Regions from separate parts of the Streptomyces sp. NBC_01176 genome, predicted to be linked through region 2. Evidence: predicted binding sites of a transcription regulator. Region 2 holds the regulator's gene; each other region holds the start of a gene.

Region 1 (7,376 bases), 2.2 Mb from region 2:
CGTACGTCCATCAGAATCAGGTCCGAACGGTCGGCACCCCAGCGGCGGAGCACCTCTTCTCCGTTGGCCGCAGTCGTCACGCGCTCGACGCCGGGCACGGTCGCCACCGCACGGCGGAGCGCCTCTCGGGCAAGCGGGGAGTCGTCGCAGACGAGGACGGATGTCATGGCCGCCCTCCGCAGCTGATGCGCGTCACCTTGAGCCTCCAGGCTGGTACGAATCGTCACCTGTGCGGTCGACACTCGCCGACGGAAACTGCCGTCTGCCCGAGCGCTTGTTCCTTCAACCGCCTCCGCACTCTCAACGATGGTCACTCGAAAGAGTTACGGGGCAGCCGGTCATCTTCGGCACTCTACGTGAGGGCACGGACACGGTGCAGACATGCGCAACGGACCCTCAATCTTTCAACACAACCTATGCCCCATTCAGCCTGTTTTCTTCCCATTTACTGGTGTCTGCGGCTAGATTCGCAATGAGTCATATTTTCATCTCCTTAGATCGTAGATGTACGGTCGGTGGGCACAGAGCATCCCAGAACGGCAACAAGGGGACACGCAATGGCAGATTTCTCCCGCCTTCCCGGTCCGAACGCGGATCTCTGGGACTGGCAGCTCCTCGCGGCATGCCGTGGAGTCGACAGCTCGCTCTTCTTCCATCCGGAGGGCGAGCGCGGTGCGGCACGGAGCGCTCGCGAGAACTCGGCCAAAGAGGTCTGTATGCGATGCCCGGTACGCGCCCAGTGCGCCGCTCACGCGCTGGCGGTGCGCGAGCCGTACGGGGTGTGGGGCGGCCTGACCGAGGACGAGCGCGAAGAACTCATGGGCCGGGCACGCAACCGGCTGGTGACGGCGTCGGCCACCGGGAGCGGTTCCGCTTCGAACACTTGAAGGAACGTTTCTGCGTTGATGAGTCCGCAGCAGGGCGCACGGATGCGTCCCTGAACGGGCGCGCGTTGGCATGCCCTCGTACGGGCGCGCGCACGCGCGTCCCTGATCTGTGTGCGGCGCCGGCGGTCCTCCGCCGCCGTCAGCGGGCCGCGGCCCGGGCCAGTTGGTCCAGCGTCGCCGCCACCGCCGGCACCTGGGAGAGATCCGGCAGCGTCAGCGCGACGATCTCCCGCCGCACCGGCGGCTCCACGGTCACCGCACGGGCGCCCTTGGGGCGTACGGACTCGATCGCGAGCTCCGGCAGCACCGCGACCCCGAGACCCGCGCCGACCAGGCCGACCACCGCCGGATAGTCGTCGGTGGCGAAGTCGATGCGGGGCACGAAACCCTCGCGGCGACAGACCTCGACCAGTTGCCCCCGGCACCGCGGGCAGCCCGCGATCCACGGTTCCCCGGCGAGTTCGCCGATCGCGACCGACCCCGCGCGGGCGAGCCGGTGCCCCTCCGGGACCAGACCGACGAGCCGGTCGCGCAGCAGCGGCCGTACGACCAGGTCGTCCCACTCCTCGACGCCCGCCGCTCCCTCGTAGCGGAACGCGAGCGCGATGTCGCAGTCGCCGTCGCGGAGCTTGTCGACGGACTCGGGAGGCTCGGCCTCCTCCAGGGAGACCCGGGTGCCCGGATGCGCCGCGCGCAGGGCGGCCAGGGCGGTGGGGACGAGCGTCGAACTCCCGCTGGGGAAGGAGACGAGCCGGACCCGGCCCGCGCGCAGACCCGCGATCGCGGCGACCTCCTCCTCGGCGGCGGTCAGCCCCGCGATGATGCCGGCCGCGTGCCGGACCAGCGCCTCGCCCGCCTGCGTCAGGCGCATCTCACGGCCCGTGCGGATCAGCAGCGGTGTACCGACGGACGATTCGAGCGCCTTCATCTGCTGACTGACGGCCGGCTGGGTGCAGCCCAGTTCGCGTCCCGCCGCCGAGAAGGAACCGGTGGCGGCGACGGCGCGCAGAACACGGAGATGACGGGCCTCGATCACCCCTCGAGCATAAGCGAGACTTGGACATGGTGGCGAATATCGCGTCGACGCTTTGGCCTGCATCGCCTAGCGTTCTGCCATGCAGCTTCTGTCTCTGAATCTGGGCCGCCCGCGCGCCGTCCCGTACACGGACCAGCCCGCGGGGGTGACCGCCATCGACAAGCGGCCGGTGGCCGGGCCGGTGCGGGTGACCGCCCCTGGGCCCAAGGGGGTCGGCACGAGCGGTCTGGCCGGGGACACGGTGTGCGACCTGCGCCACCACGGCGGGGACGACCAGGCCGTCTACGCGGTCGCGCGCGAGGACCTCGACGACTGGGAGCGCGAGCTCGGCCGGCCGCTGGTGAACGGCGCCTTCGGCGAGAACCTCACGACGCGGGGGCTGGACGTGTCCGGCGCGCGGATCGGTGAGCGCTGGCGCGTCGGCTCCGTGCTGGTCCTGGAGGTGACCTCCGGACGCATCCCCTGCCGTACGTTCCAGGAACACCTCGGGGAGCGGGGCTGGGTGAAGCGGTTCACCCGGAAGGCCGCGCCCGGCGCGTATCTGCGGGTGATCGAGCCCGGCGAGATCCGCGCGGGCGACCCGATCGAGGTCGTGCACCGCCCGGAGCACGAGGTGACGGTCGCGGTCGAGTTCCGCGCCATGACGACCGAACGCGAGCTGCTGCCACGGCTGTTGACCGCGGGCCCGGCCCTGCATCCGGAGGCGTTGGCCGCGGCGGAGAAGTACGTGGCGCAGCAGGGCGGGTAGCGGCCGGCACCGCACGCGCGGGACACGCCCTGCGACGGCCGCGACACGGGCCGCGCGGGGCGTGCGCGGCGGGGCCGGGCACCGGGAGGCGGGGCGCGGTGGGCCTGGTCAGGTCACTAGCCTTGGGCCATGACAACGGCTCTGATTACGGGATCGACCGCGGGCATCGGCGCCGCCTTCGCGCGCCGCCTCGCGGCTGACGGCCACAACCTCGTGCTGGTGGCGCGCGACACCAAGCGCCTGGCCGAGCAGGCGACGGAACTGCACGACCGGCACGGCATCGAGGCGGAGGTGCTGACGGCGGACCTGGCGACGGACGACGGCATCGAGACGGTGGCCCGGCGGCTGAGCGACCGCAGGAACCCGGTCGACCTCTTGATCAACAACGCCGGCTTCGGCAACAAGGGCCGCTATCTCGAGGTCTCGATGGCCGACGAGCTGACGATGCTCAAGGTGCACTGCGAGGCGGTGCTGCGGCTGACGTCGGCGGCGACCGCGGCCATGCGCGAGCGCGGCCGGGGCGGGGTCGTCAATGTGGCGTCGGTGGCGGCGTTCGTACCGCGGGGTACGTACGGGGCGTCCAAGGCGTGGGTCGTGCAGTTCACGCAGGGCGCGGCGAGGGATCTGGCGGGCAGCGGCGTACGGCTGATGGCGCTGGCTCCGGGCTTCGTGCGCACCGAGTTCCACCAGCGCGCCGGGATGGGCACGGACAACATCCCGAACTGGATGTGGCTCGACGCGGACAAGCTGGTCGCGGCGGCGCTCGCGGATCTCGCCCGCGGGAAGTCGCTGTCGATCCCCGACCCGCGTTACAAGGCGCTGATGGGTGTGGTGAAGGTGGCGCCGCGCGGGCTGCTGGGCGGGATCACGTCGAGGACGGGGCGCAAGTACGGGCCGCAGTAGAGCCGCGGGGCCGTACGGCAGCAAGGCGGTAGAGCGGCCCGGACGGTAGAGCAGCTGGGCCGTGGAGCAGCAGGACGGTACGGCGAGTAGGTCGAGTACGGACTTGGCGCAGCACTGAGGCCCAGTACCCCGCGGGGTACTGGGCCTCAGTGCTGTCACCCGGTGTGGACGCCTGCCGTCGCGGACGTCACCGTGTGCTTAGTGGGAGTGCCCGTGGCCGTGGCCGTGGCCCGCGTCGGCCTCTTCCTCGGCCGGCTTCTCGACGACCAGGGTCTCGGTCGTGAGGAGCAGGGAGGCGATGGAGGCGGCGTTCTCCAGGGCGGAGCGGGTGACCTTGACCGGGTCGATGACCCCGGACTTGACCAGGTCGCCGTACTCGCCGGTGGCGGCGTTGAAGCCCTGGCCCTTGTCGAGCTCGGCGACCTTGGAGGTGATGACGTAGCCCTCCAGGCCGGCGTTCTCGGCGATCCAGCGCAGCGGCTCGACGGCGGCGCGGCGGACGACCGCGACACCCGTGGCCTCGTCGCCGGTCTTGCCGAGGTTGCCCTCGAGGACCTTGACGGCGTGGACGAGCGCGGAGCCACCACCGGAGACGATGCCCTCCTCGACCGCGGCGCGGGTCGCGGAGATGGCGTCCTCCAGACGGTGCTTCTTCTCCTTGAGCTCCACCTCGGTGGCGGCGCCGACCTTGATCACGCACACGCCGCCGGCCAGCTTCGCGAGGCGCTCCTGGAGCTTCTCGCGGTCCCAGTCGGAGTCCGTGTTCTCGATCTCGGCCTTGATCTGGTTGACACGGCCCACGACGGCGTCGTGCTCGCCGCCGCCGTCGACGACGGTGGTGTCGTCCTTGGTGACCGTGACGCGGCGGGCGGTGCCCAGCACGTCCAGACCGACCTGGTCGAGCTTGAGGCCGACCTCCTCGGCGATGACCTGACCGCCGGTGAGGGTGGCGAGGTCGCCCAGCATGGCCTTGCGGCGGTCGCCGAAGCCGGGGGCCTTCACGGCGACGGCGTTGAACGTGCCGCGGATCTTGTTCACGACCAGGGTCGACAGCGCCTCGCCGTCGACGTCCTCGGCGATGATCAGCAGCGGCTTGGAGGCGTTGGCCTGGATGACCTTCTCCAGCAGCGGCAGCAGGTCCTGGATGGAGGAGATCTTGCCCTGGTGGATGAGGATGTACGGGTCCTCGAGGACGGCCTCCATGCGCTCCTGGTCCGTCACGAAGTACGGCGACAGGTAGCCCTTGTCGAAGGCCATGCCCTCGGTGAAGTCCAGCTCCAGACCGAAGGTGTTGGACTCCTCGACGGTGATGACACCGTCCTTGCCGACCTTGTCCATCGCCTCGGCGATGAGCTCGCCGACCTGGCTGTCCTGGGCGGACAGGGCGGCGACGGCGGCGATGTCGGACTTCTCGTCGATCGGGCGGGCGGTCGCGAGGAGCTCCTCGGACACGGCCTTGACCGCGGCGTCGATGCCCTTCTTGAGCAGCGCCGGGGAGGCACCCGCGGCGACGTTCTTCAGACCCTCGCGGACGAGCGCCTGGGCCAGCACGGTGGCGGTGGTCGTACCGTCACCCGCGATGTCGTTGGTCTTGGTCGCCACCTCCTTCACCAGCTGGGCGCCGAGGTTCTCGTACGGGTCGTCGAGCTCGACCTCGCGGGCGATGGTGACGCCGTCGTTGGTGATGGTGGGGGCGCCGAACTTCTTGTCGATGACGACGTTGCGGCCCTTGGGGCCGATCGTCACCTTGACGGTGTCGGCAAGCTTGTTGACGCCGCGCTCAAGGGCGCGACGGGCGTCCTCGTCGAACTTCAGGATCTTCGCCATGGGAGCGGTTCAGCCCTCTCGGAAAACGTGGGTGAAAACGAACCGCGCCCCCAGCGCCCGGCTTCATAAGGTCGCGGGGGCCAGGGGCGCAGTTCACTGCAGAACTGTGGTGAATTACTTCTCGATGATCGCGAGCACGTCGCGGGCCGAGAGGACGAGGTACTCCTCGCCGTTGTACTTCACCTCGGTGCCGCCGTACTTGCTGTACAGCACGATGTCGCCGGTGCTGACGTCGAGCGGCAGGCGCTCGCCGTTCTCGAAGCGGCCCGGGCCCACGGCGAGGACGACGCCCTCCTGGGGCTTCTCCTTCGCCGTGTCCGGGATGACCAGGCCAGAGGCCGTGGTCTGCTCGGCGTCCAGCGGCTGGACCACGACACGGTCCTCGAGCGGCTTGATGGCAACCTTGGAGCTGGTGGTCGTCACGATCCGACCTCCCCCTTCGGAGATCTCACGGGGTTAACTGTCTGAGGTGGCGACCAGGTGGATCCGTCGTCGCGGGTGCCGGACCTGCCCGTCGCTATTGGCACTCTCCAGTGGGGAGTGCCAGGCCTGAGACTATGACCGCGATTAGCACTCGGTCAAGCGGAGTGCCAAATGCCTCCGGCGTGGCGTGAGGTTCGGGGCACCGTTCGCCGGTGTGGGCGCTTCTGGGGGCTGCCGCCCCCAGGCCCCCGCTTCGGCCTGAAGGGCCTCGTCCTCAAACGCCGGACGGGCTGAAGGGCGGGCCCCGGCCGGGAGAGGCCGCCCGGCCCCACGCCGTCAGTCCGGCCCGTCGAAGACGGCCACCCGCGCCGGAAGTTCAGAGGTAGTTCTCCAGGCGGGCCGGGGTGAAGCCCTCCGCCTGGATGCGGCGGAGGAGCCGGGTGGTCGCCGCGGTGAGGTTCGGCTCCTCGAAGCCGGACAGGATGTCACCCGGCCGCAGCCGGCGGGCGTCGGCCGCCCTGCCCAGGACGACGGCCGCGACCCCGCAGTCGGCGGCGGCGCGCAGGGTGGTGGAGTCGTAGGTGCCGTAGGGAGGCCGGAAGAGCCGGGGGCGGATGCCGAAGCGGGCCTTGAGCTTCTCCTGCTGGCCGCAGATCTCGGCCCGCTGGCCGGCGTACGGCAGTCCGCGCAGCGAGGCGTGGTCGAGGGTGTGGTTCTGCACGCTCGCGCCGACCTCCCGCAGCCGCGCGAAGTGCCCGTATCCGGGCCCGACGACGGTGTCCGTGAGGAACACGCTGACCGGCAGCCGCAGTTCACGCACCATGTCGACGAACCGCGGATCGCGCTCGACGCCGTCGTCGTACGTCAGGAAGACCACCTTGTCCCGGGTGGGCACGCGGCCGACGACCGGGACCAGCCCCGTCCGGTCGCGGCGCACGCCGACGCGTGCGGGCGGTCGAGGCGGCGGGGCGAGCGGGGCGGACAGCCCCCAGCGCCGGTACGTCGCCGAGGCCGGACCGTGCGGGCGGGCCCTGCCCACCTCCTGTGCGGCCTTCTTGCCCAGGCGCTCGATCGGGTCGACCGACTGGGCGCAGCCGCCCAGCAGGACGGCGGCCAGCAGGGCGGCCAGCGCGGCGACCGCCCGCGCACGCACCCGGGCTCCCGGGGCCGGCGACCCTCCTCTCACAGGTGGCCCTCCAGTCGCGCCACCGCGCGGCCCTCGCCCGTGATCCTCTTCAGGAACCGGCGGATCATGTCGGGCCCGGCGCCTTTCCAGGCCGCGGCGACCCGCACGGGCAGCGCCTGTGGCCGGCCAGGCGCGGGCCTGACCCCCGGGGCCACCGCGGCCCCGCCGCAGCGCGACGCGAGGCCGATGACGGCGAGGACGGCGATCCCAGTTCGGACAACCGTCCATTTCACGTCATTTTTATCGGCTTGTCGTACTGATCGCATGGTGTCGGATCTTCCCAGGCCAGGGCCCGTACGGGCCCTCGACACCGCGACCGGACCCGCATCGTCCACCGACTGGCCCACACTGACCGACAATGGGCCG
Region 2 (7,376 bases):
AGGAGCAGCACACCGGGGCCGCCGTACGCGACATCGCCGACCGGCCCGTACGGAAGGGTGGTGGCGGGACCGCCGTCGAGCGGGACGGCCCGCGCCCAGCTGCGCCGCAGGCTCGCCTGGCCCTGGGTGCTGAGGGCGAGCACCTGTCCGTCCGGGGTCCAGCCGCGCACCTGGGTCCGCGGATTCCCCCAGTACGTCAGCCGTCTGGCCGCTCCGCCCGCCAGCGGGGCCACGTGCACCTCGGGCGCCCCGTCCCGGGCGGAGGTCCAGGCGACGCTCTCACCGTCGGGCGAGATGCGCGGGTGGTTCACCGGGACGTTGTCGGCGCTGACCCGCCAGGCCCGGCCACCGCCGTCGAGGGGAGCGACCCAGACGTCGTCCTCGGCGGTGAACGCGACCAGATCGCCCCGCAGATGCGGGAAGCGGAGGTATCCGGGTGATACGGACGATGCAGACTGTGTCACCCGATCACCCTATGCAGCGACAGCTCACCCGGAAAGGGGTTTGGATCACTTGCCCCCGGCCGGGGGCGCCGACGGTGGGCGGCGTGCGCGAGGGCGTGTCTCAGTTGCGCAGGAGCAGCCACTCCTGGAGTTCCACGAGGTTGCCCTCCGGGTCCTTGAGGTGGGCCACGCGCATGCGGTCGGTCATCGGAGCGGGGCCGTGGGCGATGACGCCGCCGCGCGAGACGACACCGGCGCAGTAGGCGTCGAGGTCGTCGACGCGCAGGACGAGCAGGGAGCGGTGGCCCGTCGCCGAATCGCCCAGCTCACCGAGGATCCGGGCCATCATGGCGCGGTCCTGGAGCGCGATGCCCGCGGAGCCGGTGGCGGCACTGAACTTCTCGTACGGCCCCTCGGCAGCCCCCGACTGGGGCTTGAGGCCGAGGACTTCGGCGTAGAAGCGGTAACAGGCCGGGAAGTCGGCAACGAGCAGCCGTACCTGGGCGAGTTCCAACGCATCCCCCGTGAGTGTTCGTTCAGGACCAGCGGCCGGTGCGCCCCAGCAGCAGCGCGGTCGCCGCGGTCCCTGCGGTCGACGTACGCAGCACGCTACGCCCCAGCCGGTACGCCTTCGCACCCGCCTGTGCGAAGAGGTCCAACTCCTCGGGGGAGACTCCTCCTTCGGGTCCCACGACCAGCACGATCCTTCCGGACGAGGGCAGTTCGGCCGTGGCGAGCGGCTCGCTGCCGTACTCCCGGTCCTCGTGCAGCACCGCCGCGAAGTCCGCTTCGGCCAGAAGTGCGGCGACCTGCTTGGTCGTCGCCGCGTCCGCGACCTCCGGGAAGCGCACCCGGCGGGACTGCTTGCCGGCCTCGCGCGCCGTCGCCCGCCACTTGGCGAGCGCCTTCGGACCCCGGTCGCCCTTCCACTGGGTGATGCAGCGCGAGGCGGCCCAGGGGACGATCGCGTCCACCCCGGTCTCGGTCATCGTCTCCACGGCCAGCTCGCCCCGGTCACCCTTGGGCAGTGCCTGGACGACGGTGATACGAGGGGACTGGGGAGGTTCCTCGGCGAGGGAGTCGATGCGGACGGTCAGCCGGTCCTTGCCCTCGGCCGCGACGACGACGCACTCCGCCCAGCGTCCGGCGCCGTCGGTGAGGACGACGTCCTCACCGGCCCGCAGCCGCTTCACGGAGACGGCGTGCCGGCCCTCGGGACCGTCGAGGACATGGTGCCCCGCGCCGTCCACGTCGAAGTGGTCGACCACGAACACCGGTGCCGTCATCGGTCCGTACCGCCCGCTCCGTCGGCCGCGGACAGCGCTGTCCGCGCCGCGTCCAGCTCGGCGCACAGCACCTCCACCAGCTGCCCCGCGGACAGTTCACGGGCCATCCGGTGCCCCTGTCCCGCCCACAGGGCCATGCCCTGCGCGTCGCCCGCCCTGGCCGCCGCCTTGCGCAGCGGGGAGGTGAGGTGGTGGACCTCGGGGTACGCGGCGGGCGCGTACGGACCGTGCTCCCGCATGAAGCGGTTGACCAGGCCGCGCGCGGGGCGGCCGGAGAACGCGCGTGTCAGCTCCGTGCGGACGAAGAGGGGGTTGGTCAGGGACTGCTTGTGCACGGCGTGCGCGCCGGACTCCGGGGTGGCGAGGAACGCGGTGCCGAGCTGCGCCGCGTCGGCGCCCGCAGCGAGCACGGCGGCGATCTGGCTGCCGCGCATGATGCCGCCGGCGGCGACGATCGGGATCTGCACGCTCTCCCGGACCTGGGCGATCAGGGAGAGCAGTCCGATCCCCGTGCCGTCCGTCTCCGGGTTGACGCGGTGGGTGCCCTGGTGACCGCCGGCCTCCACGCCCTGCACGACGACCGCGGCGGCCCCCGCCCGCTGCACCGCGAGCGCCTCCTCGGCGGTGGTCGCGGTGATCATGGTGAGCGTACCGACCCGGGCGAAGGAGTCCAGGACGTCACGGGTGGGGCAGCCGAAGTGGAAGGAGACCACCGGCACCGGGTTGTCGAGGAGGACCGCGAGCTTGGCGTCGTAGCCGTCGTCGCGGCCGCTGTCCGGATCGCCGAGGTCCGTCTCGTACCAGGTGGCCTCACCGGCCAGCTGGTGGGCGTACACCTCGACGGTGGCCGGGTCCGCGTACTCGGCCTGCGGCATGAAGAGGTTGACCCCGAAGGGCCGGCTCGTCAGCCCGCGCAACTGCTTGATCTCCTGGTACATGCCGTCGGCGGTCTTGTACCCGGCGGCGAGGAACCCGAGCCCGCCGGCCTCGGACACGGCGGCCGCGAGGTGCGGGACGGAGACGCCGCCCGCCATGGGGGCCTGCACGATCGGGTGAGGGAAGAGATCGGTCAGTGCGGAGGACATGACGGCATGTTGTCACGTCCTCCGAACAAGTCCGAAATCCGGCCTTCCGCCCGCGGCGGGCCGCCGCGGGCCGCCGGGACGGACGGTCCACGGCCCTGTTCCGCCCTCGCCGCCGCCCCTGCTCGTCCCGGTCCGAAGGCCGCCGCCCCCGGACCCGCTTCGGCCCGTACGGCCTCGTCCTGGAACTCCGGACGGGCCGAAACGGACCGACGCCGGGGTCAGCGGCCGTTGAACGCGTCCTTCAGGCGGGAGAACAGGCCCTGCTGGCCCGGCTGGAACTGTCCCGTCGGACGCTCCTCGCCGCGCAGCAGCGCCAGCTCCCGCAGCAGCCGCTCCTGCTCGGGATCGAGCTTGGTGGGCGTGGTGACCTCGACATGCACGATGAGGTCGCCGCGGCCGCCGCCGCGCAGATGCGTGACGCCGCGCCCGTGCAACGGGATCGACTGCCCGGACTGCGTGCCGGGCCGGATGTCGACCTCCTCCAGACCGTCGAGGGTCTCGAGCGGCACCTTGGTGCCGAGCGACGCCGCGGTCATCGGAATGGTGACCGTGCAGTGCAGGTCGTCACCACGACGCTGGAAGGTCGAGTGCGGCAGTTCGTGGATCTCGACGTAGAGGTCGCCGGCGGGGCCGCCACCGGGCCCGACCTCGCCCTCGCCCGCGAGCTGGATCCGGGTGCCGTTGTCGACGCCCGCCGGGATCTTCACCGTGAGCGTGCGCCGGGACCGGACCCGCCCGTCGCCCGCGCACTCCGGGCACGGGGTCGGCACGACGGTGCCGAAGCCCTGGCACTGCGGGCACGGACGGGACGTCATGACCTGGCCCAGGAACGACCGCGTGACCTGGGACACCTCACCGCGTCCGCGACACATGTCGCAGGTCTGGGCGGAGGTCCCCGGCGCGGCGCCCTCACCGTTGCAGGTGGCGCACACGACGGCCGTGTCGACCTGGATGTCCTTCGTCGTGCCGAAGGCGGCCTCGTCCAGCTCGATCTCGAGCCGGATCATGGCGTCCTGGCCGCGCCGCGTGCGCGACCGGGGGCCCCGCTGCGACGCCGTACCGAAGAAGGCGTCCATGATGTCCGAGAAGTTGCCGAAGCCACCGGCGCCGAAGCCGCCCGCGCCCGCGCCGCCCGCCTGGGACAACGGATCGCCGCCGAGGTCGTAGACCTGCTTCTTCTGCGGGTCCGACAACACCTCGTACGCGGCGTTGATCTCCTTGAACCGCTCCTGCGTCTTCGGATCGGGATTGACGTCCGGATGCAGCTCGCGCGCGAGCCGCCGGAAAGCCTTCTTGATCTCGTCCTGGGACGCGTCGCGGCGCACGCCGAGCACGGCGTAGTAGTCCGTGGCCACCTTAGGACTCCGCCAGGATCTGTCCGACGTACCGTGCCACCGCTCGTACCGCTCCCATCGTTCCCGGGTAATCCATGCGGGTCGGTCCGACCACGCCGAGTTTGGCTACTGCCTCGTCGCCCGAACCGTAGCCGACGGAGACCACGGACGTGGAGTTGAGTCCCTCATACGCGTTCTCGTGACCGATCCGTACGGTCATGCCCGAATCCCCTGCCTCCCCAAGCAACTTGAGGAGCACGACCTGTTCCTCCAGCGCTTCGAGCACCGGTCTGATCGTGAGGGGAAAATCATGTCCGAAGCGGGTCAGGTTCGCGGTGCCGCCGATCATCAGACGCTCCTCGGTCTCCTCGACGAGCGTCTCCAGGAGGGTGGAGAGCACGGTCGCGACCGTACCCCGGTCGTCCGCCTCGAAGGCGTCCGGCAGGTCCTGGACCAGCGGCGGGACGTCCGCGAAGCGGCGGCCCGCCACCCGGCTGTTGAGCCGGGCCCGCAGATCCGCCACGGAGGTCTCCCCGAACGGCGCCGGACAGTCGATCATGCGCTGCTCGACCCGCCCGGTGTCCGTGATCAGGACGAGCATCAGCCGGGCGGGAGCCAGCGACAACAGCTCCACGTGCCGCACGGTCGATCTGGTCAGCGACGGGTACTGCACGACGGCGACCTGCCGCGTCAGCTGCGCGAGCAGCCGCACGGTCCGCCCGACGACGTCGTCGAGGTCGACGGCGCCTCCCAGGAAGTTCTGGATGGCCCGCCGCTCGGGTCCGGTCATCGGCTTGACGCCGGCGAGCTTGTCGACGAAGAGCCGGTAGCCCTTGTCGGTGGGGATGCGCCCCGCACTGGTGTGCGGCTGGGCGATGTACCCCTCGTCCTCCAGGGCGGCCATGTCGTTGCGGACCGTGGCCGGGGAGACACCCAGCTGGTGCCGCTCCGTCAGCGCCTTGGAACCGACCGGCTCCTCGGTGCCGACGTAGTCCTGGACGATGGCGCGCAGCACTTCGAGTCTGCGTTCACTCAGCATTCGCGCACACCTCCAGCTGTCGGTCCCTCGTCGCCTCGCTTGGCACTCAGCGCATGCGAGTGCCAGCATTCCCCGGCCCAGTGTACGGCCGCCGGGTACGGCCCCGGCAAGGGCGGGCCCGCGATCTTGCGCACGTATGCGGACGTGTCCCGCGATGTCTCACCGGCGTCAGCCCCGCGGCACTAGCGTCACCGTATGAAGGTGACTTGGGAAGAGCCGGGGTGGGAGGAGCTGGCTCCGCACGTGGGGCGGCGGCGGCTCGCGGGCTGGGACTGCACGGCGGGGCTGGTGGTGGGCGGCGGCGCGGCGCTCATGGTCGACGCGGGGGCGAGCCTCAAGGAGGGCGCACGGTTGCGCGCCGAGGCGCGCCGGCTCCTCGGCCCGGACCGGGACGTGACGCACCTCGCACTCACCCACCCGCACTTCGACCACGTCTTCGGCGCGGCGTCGTTCACGGACGCGCAGGTGTTCGGGGCGGCGGGTCTCGGCGCGGTGTTCGCGCACGGGGGCGGGGAGCTGCGCGCGGACGCCGTACGCCACGGCCTGGACCGGCGTGACGCCGCCGCGGCCGCGGACGCCCTGGTCCCCCCGCGGCACTCCGTGTCCGGCGAGCGGGCGCTCGACCTGGGCGGCGGTGTCCGGGCCCTGCTGGCGAACGTGGGTCCGGGCCACACCGCGCACGATCTGGTGGTCCTGGTGACCGGGGCGCCCGGCTCACCGGAGGTCGTCTTCTGCGGGGATCTGGTGGAGGAGTCGGGCGAGCCCCAGGCGGGTCCCGACGCCGTCCCCTCCCGCTGGCCGGCCGCCCTGGACCGGCTGCTCGGCCTGGGCGGCGAGGAGGCGGTGTACGTCCCCGGTCACGGGGCCGCGGTGAATGCGGCGTTCGTCCGGGCTCAGCGGGACGCGCTGGCGACACGCTTCGGCGTGTCGTAGGGATCTCGCCGTCACCTCCCCGCCGGTTCTCCTATCGTCATCCGAATGCGCCAGTACTCTCCGGATCTCACCCCGCCGTGGAAGAAGCCCAAGCCGGTACCCGAGGTCCCCGCGGACCCGGGTCTGGTGGTCGAGGAACCCGGTACGGGGTTCTGCGGGGCGGTGATCGGCTGCGAGGCGGGCACGGTGACGCTGGAGGACCGCTTCGGCAAGCACCGGGTGTTCCCGCTGGAGCCGCGCGGCTTCCTGCTGGAGGGCAGGGTGGTCACCCTGGTCCGTCCGGCCGCGGGGCCGGTACGGTCCGGCCGTACGGCATCCGGTTCGGTCGCCGTGCCGGGCGCACGGGCCCGGGTGGCGCGGGCCGGCCGCATCTACGTGGAGGGCCGGCACGACGCCGAACTGGTCGAGCGCGTCTGGGGCGACGACCTCCGCATCGAGGGTGTCGTGGTCGAGTACCTGGAGGGCATCGACGATCTCCCCGCCGTCGTCGACGAGTTCGGGCCGGGACCGGACGCCCGCCTGGGCGTGCTGGTCGACCATCTGGTGCCCGGCACGAAGGAGTCGCGCATCGCGGAGGCGGTCACGAGTGAGCACGCCCTCGTCCTCGGCCACCCGTACATCGACGTCTGGGAGGCCGTGAAGCCGTCCTCCGTGGGCATTCCCGCGTGGCCCCGCGTCCCACGCGGGCAGGACTGGAAGACGGGCGTGTGCCGGGCCCTGGGCTGGCCGGAGAACACGGGTGCCGCCTGGCAGCACATCCTGTCCCGGGTGCGCTCCTACAAGGACCTGGAGCCGGAACTCCTGGGCCGGGTGGAGGAGCTGATCGACTTCGTCACGGCGCCGGAGTGACGCCGGGGCCGTCGAGACCGTGAGGGGGGCGGGGGCCGTGGGAGCCTACGGGACCGCCGGCGCCGCCGACCCGGCTGCGGTGACCCTTCCTGTCACTTTCTCCCTGGTAGCCGAGCGGCATCCGCTCACCGCCGAACCAGAGCCGCGGTGCCCACTGCCGACAGCCCGCCGCCACCGCGTGCCGGGCCGCGGCGGGCCAGATGGGAACACGGTGGCGCAACCGGGGCAGCCCCGGCCGCAGCGGCTCGTTGTCGCGCACCCACGCCCACAGCAGCGGGTCGTCGCGGTCGATCCCGTCCTTCGGGCAGAGTTCGAGCGTGCGCAACGGCGGCGCCTCGTAGACGCCGACGCCGGCGAGCGAGTCCCACGGGAGCGTCGCGGACCGCCCGCTCCGGACGAAGTGGACC
Region 3 (7,376 bases), 1.0 Mb from region 2:
ACTCCTCCAGCGCGCGCAACTGCTCCAGGAACCACTGCGCCGGAGGCAGGGCCGTCGCCGCCGCGGCGAGCCGCTTCGTACGCTCGGCCCGCTCACCGGCCGGCAGGGACAGGGCCTCGTGCAGCGCCCGCGCGGTGCCGACCACGTCGTACGGGTTCACCACGACCGCGTCCTCGCCCAGCTCCTCGTACGCCCCGGCCTCCCGGGACAGCACCAGCACGCACCCCTCGTCGGAGACGACGGGCACCTCCTTGGCGACGAGGTTCATGCCGTCCCGGATGGGGTTGACGAGGGCGACGTCGGCGAGCCGGTAGGCGGCCAGCGAGCGGGCGAAGTCGTCCTTGACGTGGAGCACCACCGGGGTCCAACCCGGCGTCCCGTACTCGGAGTTGATCTCGTCCGCCAGGGTCTGCACGGCGGCCGTGTAGTCCCGGTAGACCGCCAGGTCCTGGCGGGAGGGGTAGGCGAAGGCCACGTGGACCACCCGCTCGCGCCACTCCGGCCGGTCCTCCAGGAGCTGCCGGTACGCCAGCAGGCCCCGCACGATGTTCTTCGACAGCTCGGTGCGGTCGACGCGCACGATCGCCCTGCGGGCGCGGCCGTCGGGGCCCTCACCGATCTGCTCGCGCAGCGCGTCCATCCGCTCGGCGACGTCCGCCTCGTGGGAGCGCCCGCGCAGGAAGTCCGCGTCCGCGCCGAGCCCGTGCACCCCGACCCGGGTGTCGCCGAGCCCGCCGACGAGCGCCTCGCAGCAGGCGGTGAACGCGTTCGCCCAGCGGTGCGTCAGGAAGCCCAGCCGGTCCGCGCCGAGCATGCCGCGCAGTACCTGCTCCGCGATGTCGTCGGGCAGCATCCGGAAGTAGTCGACCGGGGCCCACGGAGTGTGCGAGAAGTGACCGATGCGCAGGTCGGGGCGGAGTTCCCGGAGCATGCCGGGGACCAGGGTCAGGTGGTAGTCCTGCACGATCACCACGGCGCCCTCGGCCGCCTCGTCCGCCAGGGCGCGCGCGAACGCGTGGTTGTAGGCCTCGTACGACGCCCACTGGCGCCGGAACTCCTGGTCGAACACCGGCTCCAGCGGCGTCTGGTACAGCATGTGGTGGACGAACCACAGCACGGAGTTCGCGATGCCGTTGTAGGCGTCCGCGTGCACCGCGGCGTCGATGTCCAGCATCCGCACGCCGACCTCGCCGACCCCGCGCCGGACCGCCTCGCGGTCCCCCTCGCCGAGCGCCGAGCACACCCACAGGGCGCCTGCGTCCGGGCCGATCGCGGAGAGGCCGGAGACCAGCCCGCCCCCGCCGCGCCGGGCCTGGAGCGAGCCGTCCTCGCGCACCTCGTAGGAGACCGGGCCGCGGTTGGACGCGACGAGGATCCGGTGGGTGCCATGCGTTGAAGCCGTTGAAGCCATGCCTCGAAACCTAGCCCGGCACCGAAACGCTCAAACGTTCCCGTCGGCCGTATGCGACGAAGGACACGAACCGCGGGGCGGTGGCGCCGGTCGTGCCGTCCACCACCCCCTCACCAGGGACGCGGTTCACGCCGCCCGGCGTGCGACGTACTCGGAGATTTCGGCCATCGGGGGGCGTTCCTCCGTGTCCACCGAGTACGTACGCGGCTCGAAACCGTCCTCGCCCCGCTCGAACTGGGTGAGGGAGGGCCGGACGAGATGACCGCGGGCCAGCCGGAGCTGCGCCGTGCGGTAGATCGCGGCGGACATCCGGCCCAGCGCCTGCCCGTCCTGGTGGCGGTGCTTGCGCTCGCCCACGTCGACCTGGGCGAGCGCGTCGAGACCCACCAGGTGCAGGGCGTCGACGAGCATGCCCAGTTCGACGCCGTATCCGACGGGGAAGGGCAGCTGTTCAAGCAGCGAGCGGCGGGCCGCGTACTCACCGCCGAGCGGCTGGACGAAGCCGGCCAGTTGGGGCCAGTGCATGTTCAGCAGTGGGCGGGCCATGAGTTCCGTGACGCGACCGCCCTGCCCGGCGGCGCCGGCCAGCGGACGGTCGTACATCCCCTTGACGAGGTCCACGCCCGGCTCGGTGAGCAGCGGGCCCACGATCCCGGAGACGAACTCCGACGAGAACTCCCTCAGGTCCGCGTCGATGAAACAGACGATGTCCCCGCTCGTCACCAGGAGCGACCGCCACAGGACCTCGCCCTTGCCGGGCACGGCCGGGATGCGGGGCAGGATCTCGTCCCGGTGCACGACACGCGCGCCCGCCGCGGCGGCCACCTCCGAGGTGCGGTCGGTCGAACCCGAGTCGACGACGACGATCTCGTCGACGAGGGGCACCTGCCGCATCAGGTCGTGGCGGATGACGGCGACGATCTCGCCGACCGTCTCCTCCTCGTTCAGCGCGGGCAGCACGACGCTCACCGTGGAGCCCGAGGCGCGCTTGGCGGACATGATTCTGTGGAGCGGGCGATCGGCCACGGACCAGGAGCGTGTGTTCAGCCAGCGCTCGACTTCCTTCAGCACAGTCTGCGGCTCCTCACTGTCTGATCACCCGGTGTCTCACGGTGTGATCCATCTCGCGGTTCGGACGACTATCTCAACTGTCCTGGCCTTCGGTTACAGTCTTGAACAACGCGGATGACCATCGCATGTCGTAGATCATCCCGAACTGAAGACCAACAACCGAATACCGCTCATCCAGAGGGGCAGAGGGATACGGCCCGATGAAGCCCCGGCAACCCTCCAGCCGGTCCTGTACCGATCATTGCCGATCGCGTCGCGGGGCTCCCGGCTCGGGAAGGTGCCAAATCCGTCTCACGGCGAAGTGCGTCGTGAGGAAGATGAGGAGAAAGGGCCTCGCCTCCATGGCTGCGCAGACTGTTGCAAGCACTCCGGACACCGCGACCTCCGCGAACCCGTCGGCTTCCACCACCTCCACCGGCACCGTCGATCTGGGCCCCGCCGCGGCGCTCTCCTGCCGCGAGTGCGGCCACCGGGTGCCGCTCGGTCCGGTCTTCGCCTGCGAGGAGTGTTTCGGACCGCTCGAGATCGCTTACGACTTCTCGGCCTACGACACCGAAGAACTCCGGGCGCGCATCGAGGCGGGCCCCGCGAACATCTGGCGTTACGCGCCGCTGCTCCCCGTCCCGGCCGACGTCGCCGACAAGCCGAACATCAACCCCGGCTGGACCAGGCTGGTCAAGGCCGACAACCTTGCCCGCGAGCTGGGCGTCGACCCCGGCCGGCTCTTCGTCAAGGACGACTCCGGCAACCCGACGCACTCCTTCAAGGACCGCGTCGTCGCCCAGGCCATCGAGGCCGCCCGCGCCTTCGGCTTCACCACCCTCTCCTGCTCCTCGACCGGCAACCTCGCCGGCGCGGTGGGCGCGGCCGCGGCCCGTGCCGGCTTCCGCTCCTGCGTGTTCATCCCGCACGACCTGGAGCAGGGCAAGGTCGTCATGGCCGCGGTCTACGGCGGCGAGCTCGTCGGCATCGAGGGCAACTACGACGACGTGAACCGCTTCTGCTCCGAGCTGATCGGCGACCCGGCCGGTGAGGGCTGGGGCTTCGTCAACGTCAACCTGCGGCCGTACTACGCGGAGGGGTCCAAGACCCTCGCGTACGAGATCTGCGAGCAGCTCGGCTGGCAGCTGCCCGACCAGCTCGTCGTGCCGATCGCCTCCGGGTCCCAGCTGACCAAGGTCGACAAGGGGCTCCAGGAGCTGATCAAGCTCGGCCTCGTCGAGGACAAGCCCTACAAGATCTTCGGCGCGCAGGCCGAGGGCTGTTCGCCGGTGTCCGTCGCCTACAAGGCCGGCCACGACGTCGTCCGGCCGCAGAAGCCGAACACCATTGCCAAGTCGCTCGCCATCGGCAACCCCGCCGACGGCCCGTACGTGCTGGACATCGCGCGGCGGACGGGCGGGGCCGTGGAGGACGTGAACGACGAGCAGGTGGTCGACGCGATCAAGCTGCTGGCGCGCACCGAGGGGATCTTCGCCGAGACCGCCGGCGGTGTGACGGTGGGGGTGGCCAGGAAGCTGATCGAGAACGGGCTGCTCGACCCGACGCTCACCACGGTCGTGCTGAACACCGGTGACGGCCTCAAGACGCTGGACGCGGTGGCCGGCACGGGACTGACCGCGACCATCCGCCCCAGCCTGGACTCCTTCCGCGAGGCCGGCCTCGCGTAGCCGCCCGGCCGGGGAGGATCCTCCCCGGCCACGGGCCCGCGGGGGCTGGTCGCGCAGTTCCACGCGCCCCTGCCGGGGCGCTCTCCGCCGTACGCCACCATCCGACCGGGAGGTCACCGCATGAGCGTCAACGTCCGCATCCCCACCATCCTGCGCACCTACACCGGTGGCCGGTCCGAGGTGACCGCCGAGGGAGGGACCCTCGGCGAGGTGATCTCCGACCTCGAGAAGAACCACACGGGCATCGCCGCGCGCGTCCTCGACGACGAGGGCAAGCTGCGCCGGTTCGTCAACGTGTACGTCAACGACGACGACGTCCGCTTCGAGCAGGGCCTGGAGACGGCGACGCCGGACGGCGCGGGCGTCTCGATCATCCCGGCCGTCGCCGGAGGCTGACGGGCGGTTACCCACGGTGAAATCATTACCGTGGGTAATGCCAATCACTGAGAGTTCATCGAATTGCCCCCTCCGTGAGAGAAGCGGAGGGGGCAATTCTGCATGGTTGAGCGGGGTACAGTTGGGGAACCCGCCGCCTTATCCATGCCGGATGCATATGAGTGCGCGTCGGCCTGCGATAAGAAGTGGCCAAAGTGCCCGGCGCTTTTGAGCCTTATGTGGCCTTTATGGGGCCCGAGTTGCCCTAAATCTTCGCGAATTCTCCCTATATTCCCGATCGGGCCTGCCCAGAATTCTCGTCCGATTGACCTGTTGCAGACGGCAGTTGGGCAGATACATTCAGCCGCGGTCGACGCGTTCCGGCGCACACCCCCAATCCGTTGGGGGGTGGAGGTCTGACCCGGGCCCGCGAAGTGCGGTCCTGTGCAAGGGCCAGTAATAGGGGAGTTAGGCATGGCTCAGGGCACCGTCAAGTGGTTCAACGCGGAGAAGGGGTACGGCTTCATCGCGGTCGACGGTGGTGCGGATGTTTTCGTCCACTACAGCGCGATTCAGATGGACGGCTACCGCACCCTGGAAGAGGGTCAGCGGGTCGATTTCGAGATCTCGCAGGGCCAGAAGGGGCCGCAGGCGGACATGGTCCGGCTCGCGACCGGCTGAAGCACGCGCCGACTGACTGTTCGACGTGACGAAGGGCTCGTATCCCTCTGGGGTGCGAGCCCTTCGGTCTGCCCGGGGCGTCCGCGTGACCCTTCGGGACGTCCGCGCCACCCCCTCGGGAGGGCGGTCGTGCCGCCCCTGTCCACCTGGGGATCCTCCGGAGTCGCTTGCACTCGGCAGGGGCGAGTGCTAATCATTGCGTTAGCACTCTGAAGGTGAGAGTGATAACGAAGGACCGGGTCGGTGAGGCCCGCAGGCCAGGTGGTGCAAGGAACCACGGGGCAGGCAGGCCGTCCGTCGCGGGCGCCAGCGCGGTCCGGAGCAATCCACCCCAGTCCGGGAGGACCACTTCACATGGCCAAGATCATCGCGTTCGACGAGGAGGCACGGCGCGGTCTCGAGCGCGGGATGAACCAGCTCGCCGACGCCGTCAAGGTCACCCTTGGCCCCAAGGGCCGCAACGTCGTCCTCGAGAAGAAGTGGGGCGCCCCCACGATCACCAACGATGGTGTTTCCATCGCCAAGGAGATCGAGCTCGAGGACCCGTACGAGAAGATCGGCGCCGAGCTGGTCAAGGAAGTCGCCAAGAAGACGGACGACGTCGCCGGCGACGGAACGACCACCGCGACCGTGCTCGCCCAGGCGCTGGTCCGCGAGGGCCTTCGCAACGTGGCCGCCGGCGCCAACCCGATGGCCCTCAAGCGCGGTATCGAGAAGGCCGTCGAGGCCGTCTCCGGTGCCCTGCTGGAGCAGGCCAAGGATGTCGAGACCAAGGAGCAGATCGCTTCCACGGCCTCCATCTCCGCCGCCGACACCCAGATCGGCGAGCTCATCGCCGAGGCGATGGACAAGGTCGGCAAGGAAGGCGTCATCACCGTCGAGGAGTCCCAGACCTTCGGTCTGGAGCTCGAGCTCACCGAGGGTATGCGCTTCGACAAGGGCTACATCTCGGCGTACTTCGCCACCGACATGGAGCGGATGGAGGCGTCGCTCGACGACCCGTACATCCTCATCGCCAACTCCAAGATCGGCAACGTCAAGGACCTGCTCCCGCTCCTGGAGAAGGTCATGCAGTCGGGCAAGCCGCTGCTGATCATCGCCGAGGACGTCGAGGGCGAGGCCCTGTCGACCCTGGTCGTCAACAAGATCCGTGGCACCTTCAAGTCCGTCGCCGTCAAGGCCCCGGGCTTCGGTGACCGCCGCAAGGCCATGCTCGGCGACATCGCCATCCTCACGGGCGGCGAGGTCATCTCCGAGGAGGTCGGCCTCAAGCTGGAGAACGCGGGTCTGGACCTGCTGGGCCGTGCCCGCAAGGTCGTCATCACCAAGGACGAGACCACGATCGTCGACGGCGCCGGCTCGGCCGACCAGGTCGCCGGTCGCGTGAACCAGATCCGTGCCGAGATCGAGAACTCGGACTCGGACTACGACCGCGAGAAGCTCCAGGAGCGCCTGGCGAAGCTGGCCGGCGGCGTGGCCGTCATCAAGGCCGGTGCCGCCACCGAGGTCGAGCTCAAGGAGCGCAAGCACCGCATCGAGGACGCCGTTCGCAACGCGAAGGCGGCCGTCGAGGAGGGCATCGTCGCCGGTGGTGGCGTGGCCCTGCTCCAGGCTTCCTCGGTCTTCGAGAAGCTCGAGCTCACCGGCGACGAGGCGACCGGCGCCAACGCCGTGAAGCTCGCGCTGGAGGCCCCGCTCAAGCAGATCGCCGTCAACGGTGGTCTCGAGGGTGGCGTCATCGTCGAGAAGGTGCGCAACCTGCCCGTCGGCCACGGCCTCAACGCCGCGACCGGTGAGTACGTCGACATGATCGCGGAAGGCATCATCGACCCGGCGAAGGTCACGCGCTCTGCCCTGCAGAACGCCGCCTCCATCGCCGCGCTGTTCCTGACCACCGAGGCCGTCATCGCCGACAAGCCGGAGAAGGCCGCCGCGGCCGCTCCGGGCGGCATGCCGGGCGGTGACATGGACTTCTGATCCGCCTCCGGCTGATCACTGTCCTGACGTTCCGAGGGCGGTACCCCTTCTCCCAGGGGGTGCCGCCCTCGGGCGTGTCCGGGGTCACACAAGGACTCGGAGAGCGCCGGAATGCCGCGCCGGACCCGGCGGTTGTAGGGACGGGCGTTGATGCGCATGCACATACCGAGTGGAATGCCCGTCAGTCGTCC

Evidence for each region. Region 2 encodes HrcA, which represses chaperone genes, less so after heat shock. Its sites were predicted from a motif close to TTNGCACTCNGNNNNNCNGAGTGCNAA; they were not measured.
Region 1: the regulator HrcA is predicted to act here: its motif matches at 5,969-5,995, upstream of groES (co-chaperone GroES).
Region 3: the regulator HrcA is predicted to act here: its motif matches at 5,410-5,436, upstream of groL (chaperonin GroEL).

What each region holds. Positions count from the first base shown of each region.
Region 1 covers NZ_CP108600.1:4,255,666-4,263,041, forward strand. Annotated here, with positions in the region: gene OG199_RS18130 (response regulator transcription factor) at 1-167, opposite strand, end outside; gene OG199_RS18135 (WhiB family transcriptional regulator) at 558-887, shown strand; gene OG199_RS18140 (LysR family transcriptional regulator) at 1,027-1,923, opposite strand; gene OG199_RS18145 (MOSC domain-containing protein) at 2,003-2,671, shown strand; gene OG199_RS18150 (SDR family oxidoreductase) at 2,801-3,574, shown strand; gene groL (chaperonin GroEL) at 3,773-5,401, opposite strand; gene groES (co-chaperone GroES) at 5,516-5,824, opposite strand; gene OG199_RS18165 (polysaccharide deacetylase family protein) at 6,201-6,977, opposite strand; gene OG199_RS18170 (hypothetical protein) at 7,007-7,243, opposite strand.
Region 2 covers NZ_CP108600.1:6,431,626-6,439,001, reverse strand. Annotated here, with positions in the region: gene OG199_RS27765 (S41 family peptidase) at 1-464, opposite strand, end outside; gene OG199_RS27760 (VOC family protein) at 565-957, opposite strand; gene OG199_RS27755 (16S rRNA (uracil(1498)-N(3))-methyltransferase) at 980-1,729, opposite strand; gene OG199_RS27750 (nitronate monooxygenase) at 1,726-2,814, opposite strand; gene dnaJ (molecular chaperone DnaJ) at 3,033-4,169, opposite strand; gene hrcA (heat-inducible transcriptional repressor HrcA) at 4,171-5,187, opposite strand; gene OG199_RS27735 (MBL fold metallo-hydrolase) at 5,383-6,120, shown strand; gene OG199_RS27730 (DUF3097 domain-containing protein) at 6,166-6,969, shown strand; gene OG199_RS27725 (hypothetical protein) at 6,953-7,376, opposite strand, start outside.
Region 3 covers NZ_CP108600.1:5,407,419-5,414,794, forward strand. Annotated here, with positions in the region: gene OG199_RS23380 (trehalose-6-phosphate synthase) at 1-1,411, opposite strand, end outside; gene OG199_RS23385 (glucosyl-3-phosphoglycerate synthase) at 1,538-2,482, opposite strand; SAM riboswitch class I at 2,650-2,806, shown strand; gene thrC (threonine synthase) at 2,824-4,152, shown strand; gene OG199_RS23395 (MoaD/ThiS family protein) at 4,273-4,548, shown strand; gene OG199_RS23400 (cold-shock protein) at 5,002-5,208, shown strand; gene groL (chaperonin GroEL) at 5,563-7,185, shown strand.